Regions from separate parts of the Pantoea vagans genome, predicted to be linked through region 3. Evidence: predicted binding sites of a transcription regulator. Region 3 holds the regulator's gene; each other region holds the start of a gene.
What was found. Region 3 encodes PurR, which represses purine synthesis genes. Its sites were predicted from a motif close to CANGCAAACGTTTGCNTG; they were not measured.
Positions count from the first base shown of each region.

Region 1: the regulator PurR is predicted to act here: its motif matches at 1,111-1,128, upstream of rbsD (D-ribose pyranase).
Region 2: the regulator PurR is predicted to act here: its motif matches at 956-973, upstream of purM (phosphoribosylformylglycinamidine cyclo-ligase).

Region 1 covers NZ_CP011427.1:4,135,871-4,138,139, reverse strand. The annotation lists gene rbsA (ribose ABC transporter ATP-binding protein RbsA) at 1-670, opposite strand, end outside; gene rbsD (D-ribose pyranase) at 678-1,097, opposite strand; gene LK04_RS19095 (YgiW/YdeI family stress tolerance OB fold protein) at 1,268-1,663, opposite strand; gene qseB (quorum sensing response regulator transcription factor QseB) at 1,824-2,269, shown strand, end outside.
Region 2 covers NZ_CP011427.1:950,891-953,159, reverse strand. The annotation lists gene upp (uracil phosphoribosyltransferase) at 169-795, opposite strand; gene purM (phosphoribosylformylglycinamidine cyclo-ligase) at 1,036-2,076, shown strand; gene purN (phosphoribosylglycinamide formyltransferase) at 2,073-2,269, shown strand, end outside.
Region 3 covers NZ_CP011427.1:2,213,214-2,215,482, reverse strand. The annotation lists gene punR (DNA-binding transcriptional activator PunR) at 1-782, shown strand, start outside; gene purR (HTH-type transcriptional repressor PurR) at 779-1,804, opposite strand; gene LK04_RS20550 (YnhF family membrane protein) at 2,079-2,168, shown strand; gene LK04_RS10280 (C40 family peptidase) at 2,235-2,269, opposite strand, start outside.

The DNA.
Region 1 (2,269 bases), 1.9 Mb from region 3:
CGCGCTCGGCAATAAACTGGCCGTCACGGAATACGGTCACGTCATCGCAAATTTCGAAGATCTCTTTCATGCGGTGCGAGATATACACGATGCCGCAGCCTTGGGCTTTCAGCTCGTTGATCACGCGGAACAGCGACAAGGTCTCGGTATCGGTCAGGGCATCGGTGGGTTCATCCATAATGATGACCTGTGACTCGAAGCTCAGCACTTTGGCAATCTCAACCATTTGCTGATCGCCAATCGATAAATCGCCCACCAGCTTATGGCTATTGAAGCGTAAGTTGAGGCGATGTAATAAAGCGTCCGCCTCGGCATACATCCGTTGCCACTGGATACGGCCAAAGCGGTTAACAAATTCGCGACCGAGGAAAATATTCTCTGCCACGGTCAATTGCGGAATCAGGTTCAGTTCCTGATGGATGATACCAATGCCCGCTTCCTGCGACGCTTTCGGTCCAGAAAAAGCCACATCCTTACCCAGCCACTGCAGCGAACCGGCATCCATGCTGTAAATGCCAGTCAGCACTTTCATCATGGTGGATTTACCCGCACCGTTTTCCCCGACCAGTGCCATCACGCGGCCCGGATAAACGGCCAGCGAGGCACCATTCAGCGCTTTTACACCAGGAAACGACTTTTCAATCCCTTTGAGTTGCAATAACGGTTGCATAACGGCCTCAGAAGGTCACGCCAGCGCTCAGGATGACATTCGCATACGGAGAGCACTCTCCGCTGCGAATGACCGCCTGACTACGCTGAGTCTGTTGTTTGAACTGTTCATGGCTGGTGTAACGAATGGTGATGATATTCCCCTGGTGCTGTTGCAAGGCATCGAGCACGGCGAGCAGTGCGCTGTGAAGCTGCGGATTGTGCTGCTTGATCTCCTCCGCCATCAGGGCGCTTTCGACTTGCATCTCCTGCGTGACAACATCAACCACCTGCAAAAATTCGGGGGTTCCCGGCGTCAACGCCAGATCGATACGCTGCGGACCGGCCGGGATCGGCAAGCCTGCATCAGCAATCGTCAGCGTGTCGGTGTGCCCCAGGCGGGCAATCACATGAGAGACTTCAGCGTTTAACAAGCGACCTTTTTTCATTTCTTCCACTCCACAGCGAAACGTTTCGCTGATTGGGAGTGTATTAAATGCGCAGGGCAACTCAATGGCGATATCACGGAAATGTGATCGCCATCGAAACGTTTCGCTTGTACCGGATAAAATTTGATTTTGGAAAAAGAAAAGAGCCGCTGAAGCGGCTCTGGAGGGTGTTATGGCAGTTTGCGAACCTGTTTAACGTCCAACTCAATGGCGTTGAAGTCTTTATCCAGTTCACCCGTCAGTTCGACCTGATCTTTCGGCGTGATGGTCTGACCATGCCAGCGCTTGTGGTCGATCTCTACTTTCATGGTGCCGCTGCTGTCGCGGAACAAATAGTCTTCATCACCGATTTGCTTATCAAGATTGCCGCGCACGGTGATCCAGCTATCGTCTTTCATCTCTTCGGCTTGTTTCACCGTCACAACGCTGGTGTTGTCAGCCTGGAATCCACCGGCGTGAACCTGGGTTTTCGGCGCATTGGGGTCCACAAACCCACCTTGTTGCGCGGCCAGAACGGGCGTGGCGGCCAACATCACAATGGCTAAGATCGCTGCACTCTTTTTCATTTTTCACCTCTTTTCCATGAATGTGCGGAAGTCAGGAGCCATTTCACCATAAGGTTCTTAACAGGATCTTAAAGAGAAAAAATAGGTGATTTGCAGCGATTTGCACTGTACAAGCGGGGTTCTGCTTCGTATAACCACCCAAGCAGAAGAGGAGAAGGGCATGCGCATTTTGTTGATTGAGGATGACACGCTGATTGGTGATGGCCTGAAAGTGGGCTTAATCAAACTCGGCTTCAGCGTGGACTGGTTCGTGTCCGGCGAAGCAGGTTATCAGGCGCTGGCGGCCGCGCCGTGGGATGCGGTGGTGTTGGATCTTTCGCTGCCGGAACGCGATGGTCTGGAGATCCTGCGTCAGTGGCGTGAGCAGGGCGCGGATGTGCCGGTACTGATCCTCACTGCGCGTGACGCCCTCGATCAACGTGTTCAGGGGTTACAGCTTGGTGCAGACGACTATCTCTGCAAACCCTTTGCCCTCAGCGAAGTCGCCGCACGTTTGCAGGCGCTGATTCGCCGCCGCCATGGGCAGCTGCAGCCTGAATTGAAACACGGCAAAGTGGTGCTGGCGCCGGCCAGCCACAGCGTCTGGCTTGAGGGTGAAGCCATCAG
Region 2 (2,269 bases), 1.3 Mb from region 3:
TTTCAAATAATGCGAATGCATATTCTGCCTGCAGATGCAGGCCGGGCGTTATTGGCGCAGGCAATTTGTTCACGGCCAGCGCGGAGAAACCGGAGCGTACTGGAGTACGTGAGGATTTCGAGCACTGCCCGGGAGCAAAGTGGCAAGCAAAATAGCCCGGAGCGATCATTACTTGGTTCCGAAAATCTTGTCGCCAGCGTCGCCGAGGCCGGGGATGATATAACCTTTTTCGTTTAACCCCTGATCGATTGACGCGGTATACAGCTCAACGTCCGGATGCGCTTTTTCCAGCGCGGCAATCCCTTCAGGTGCAGCGACTAATACCAGCACTTTAATGCTGTTGCAGCCGGCTTTTTTCAGCAGGTCGATGGTGGCAATCATTGAACCACCGGTCGCCAGCATCGGGTCAACCACCAGCGCCAGGCGCTCTTCGATGTTGGAGACCAGTTTCTGGAAGTACGGGACCGGCTCCAGCGTCTCTTCATCACGGTACACACCCACCACGCTGATACGCGCGCTTGGCACGTGCTCCAATACACCTTCCATCATGCCCAGTCCAGCGCGCAGAATCGGGACAACGGTGATCTTTTTGCCTTTGATTTGATCGACGTCGACCGGGCCATTCCAGCCTTCGATGGTCACGCGCTCGGTTGCCAAATCAGCAGTGGCTTCATAAGTCAGCAGGCTGCCGACTTCCGAGGCCAGCTCGCGGAATCGTTTGGTGCTGATATCATGCTCACGCATCAGGCCCAGTTTATGTTTGACCAGCGGGTGTTTGACTTCCACGATCTTCATGATTGTTCTCCCGGAATTGAGTTGAGCTAAAAAAAAATCGCCGGATTATACCGCCTTTTTGTCGCTGCGCCACTTGTCATTGGTCAATGGCTTAGCGCAATTTGCTCAATCATAAGAATTAACGAAAAATCAGCGCCGCGCAAAGCGGCGAGAGATGGGACTCGCAAACGTTTGCCTGCACTGGTAGAATTAGCGCGCTTAATTTTTGCCACCAACCGCAATTCGCGTGGGGACTCCGCAGTGACCGACAAAACCTCTCTCAGCTACAAAGACGCCGGTGTTGATATCGATGCTGGTAACGATCTGGTTGACCGTATCAAAGGCGTAGTAAAGAAAACTCGCCGCCCGGAAGTCATGGGTGGATTGGGTGGCTTTGGCGCGCTCTGTGCGCTGCCGCAGAAATACCGCGAGCCTGTGCTGGTCTCTGGAACCGATGGCGTCGGCACCAAGCTGCGTCTGGCGATGGACCTCAAGCGTCATGACAGCATCGGTATCGATCTGGTTGCGATGTGTGTGAACGATTTGATTGTTCAGGGCGCTGAGCCACTGTTCTTCCTTGACTACTACGCGACCGGCAAACTGGATGTGGACACCGCATCAGCAGTGATCACCGGCATCGCCGAAGGTTGCTTGCAGTCAGGCTGTGCGCTGGTCGGCGGTGAAACTGCTGAGATGCCAGGCATGTACCACGGTGAAGATTACGACGTGGCCGGGTTCTGCGTTGGCGTAGTAGAGAAATCAGAAATCATTGACGGTTCGAAAGTGCAGGACGGCGACGTGCTGATCGCGCTGGGTTCCAGCGGCCCGCACTCGAACGGTTATTCCCTGGTGCGCAAAATTCTGGAAGTCAGCCAGACCAATCCAGAAACCAAACAGCTGGATGGCAAACCACTGGCCGATCACCTGCTGGCACCGACCCGCATCTACGTGAAAAACATCCTGAGCCTGATCGAACAGGTTGATGTTCATGCGATTTCTCACCTGACCGGTGGCGGCTTCTGGGAAAACATTCCTCGCGTGCTGCCAGACAACACCCAGGCGGTGCTGGACGAGAAAAGCTGGCAATGGCCGTCCGTATTCAGCTGGTTGCAGCAAGCGGGCAACGTGAGCCGTCACGAAATGTACCGTACCTTTAACTGCGGCGTGGGCATGATCATCGCGCTGAGCCCGGCTGATGCCGATAAAGCGGTACAGCTGATGAGCGACGCAGGCGAGAAAGCGTGGAAAATCGGTGTGATTAAAGCCTCTGACTCTGAAGAGCGTGTGGTTATTAATCCATGAAAAAACTGGTTGTACTGATCTCCGGCAACGGAAGCAATCTTCAGTCCATCCTTGACGCCTGCGCAAGTGGGCGTGTTAACGGCAGCGTCGCTGCCGTTTTCAGTAATAAAGCCTCGGCTTATGGTTTAACCCGTGCGCAGGACGCGAACGTGCCTGGCCATGCCCTCGCCGCCAGTGATTTCGCCGACCGTGA
Region 3 (2,269 bases):
TAGCGGTTCCGTTGTTTGAACGCCAGCATCGTGAAGTCGTCTTAACACCAGCTGGAGAGCACTTTGTCCGTGAAGGGCGATCTGTTATCAAAAAAATGCTTGCAACGCGCAGGCAGTGCCAACAGTTGGCGAACGGCTGGCGCGGACAGTTGAGCATCGCGGTGGACTGCATCGTCAAACCCCAGCGCACCCGACAACTGGTGAAAGATTTTTACCGTCATTTCCCGGATATGGAGCTGATTATCAGCTACGAAGTGTTCAACGGTGTCTGGGATGCGCTGGCCGACGGGCGTGTTGATGTCGCTATTGGCGCAACGCAGGCGGTTCCGGTTGGCGGGCGTTTCGCCTTTCAGGATATGGGGGCCTTAAACTGGCGTTGCGTTGTCAGTCCCGATCATCCGTTGGTCAACAATACAGAATTAAATGATGAAATATTGCGTGCCTGGCCATCGCTGGTGCTGGAAGATACGTCTCGCGCATTACCCAGACGTATGACCTGGACCCTGGACAATCAGCGGCGTTTGGTGGTGCCGGAGTGGGAAACCGGAATGGATTGTTTGCAGGCGGGATTGTGTGTCGGCATGGTGCCAGGGCATTTAGCGCGGCCACTGTTGGATCAAGGCACGCTGGTGGAATTGCCACTGCCGCAGCCGTTTCCTGACAGCCCTTGCTGTGTCAGTTGGTCAGAGCAGCGAGCATCACCCGCGTTGGATTGGCTTCTGGCTTATCTGGGTGATGCAGAGACGCTGAACCACGAATGGCTCAGCGAAACGCGAGGTTAGCGGCGATAGTCGCGGAATGGGCCATCGGCAACGGAGCGGCGCTCAATCAAGGTCGGTTGAACCTCAATCGTTTGTGGCTCTTCACGCTTGCTGGTGATGCGATCCAGCAACATTTCGAGCGCTTTCTCACCCAACTCAGCCTTCGGTTGGTGCACGGTGGTGAGCGCTGGTGTGAAAAAGCGCGCGTTGCGCACGTTATCGTACCCGATCACGGAAATATCTTGCGGGACGCGCAAGCCCATCTCATCGGCTGCGCAAATCGCACCCATTGCCATGATATCGCCACCACAGAATACGGCAGTTGGACGCTGTTTCTGATTCAAGATTTGTTGCATCGCCTGATAGCCTGAATCGGGTTCAAAATCACCCTGCACAATCCACTCTGGCCGCACCGTGACCCCGGCTTCATTCATTGCCTGCAAGAAGCCAGCGTGGCGTCCACCGCCCGTGTTGCGTTCAAGTTGTCCCGGGATCGCGCCAATATCGCGGTGACCACGTTCGATCAAATAGCGCCCAGCCAAATAACCGCCATGGAAAGCATTGTCCTGCACGGTATCGGTAAAGTCACCGCGCGAAGCACCCCAGTCCATCACCACCATCGGGATATTGCGATTCTCCTCCAGCATTTGCAGCAGGTCATCTGGGTATTCGGAGCACATGACCAACAGACCATCGACGCGCTTCTGCGCCATCATCGAGAGATAAGCACGCTGCTTTTGCAGGTCGTTGTGCGCATTGCCAAGGATTAATGTGTAGCCGCGCTCGAAGCAGTGATTCTCAACCGCTTCAATGATCTCAGCAAAGTAGGGAGCTTCACTTGAAGTCGCCAGCAATCCCAATGTCTTGGTGTGATTGACCTTCAAACTGCGCGCAACGGCGCTGGGGGAATAGTGCAATTCTTTAATTGCTTCCCAAACGGCGTTACGCGTCTCTTCTGCGACAAAACGCGTTTTGTTGATGACATGCGAAACCGTGGTGGTGGAGACACCCGCGCGTTTTGCTACATCTTTAATTGTGGCCATGAAAAAGGTACTCCCCGGCTTATCGCAACGTACTGATAAGTATATTGTTAAACGTTTGCGTCTGCGAAGGGTTTTGCACCCGAAAATTTGGGTCAACGCTGCCTGTTCAGGCAGGAAAAATCGCTTCAGCAGGCTGTAAATACAGCATGCGCAAAATGGGTTGCGCAACGAAAGGCGGCGATTCTAGCAAGCTGGCGCGGATAACACGAGATTTTTGCCTGACGCTGTGCGAAAATTGTTTTAACCCTAATAAAAGTGTGACTAAGGAGTAGTGATGAGTACAGATCTGAAGCTGGCCCTGATGACCACGGTTGGCGCACTGTTAATGATTATTGCGTTCAGCTTTACGGCCATCCTGCATTAAACAAAAGCGTATAAAAAAAGCCGGTGCTGTGAAAGCATCCGGCTTTTTTTATACGTTGCGCAACGACTAACGAATGGTTTTCGGCGTCATCATGCGGCGTG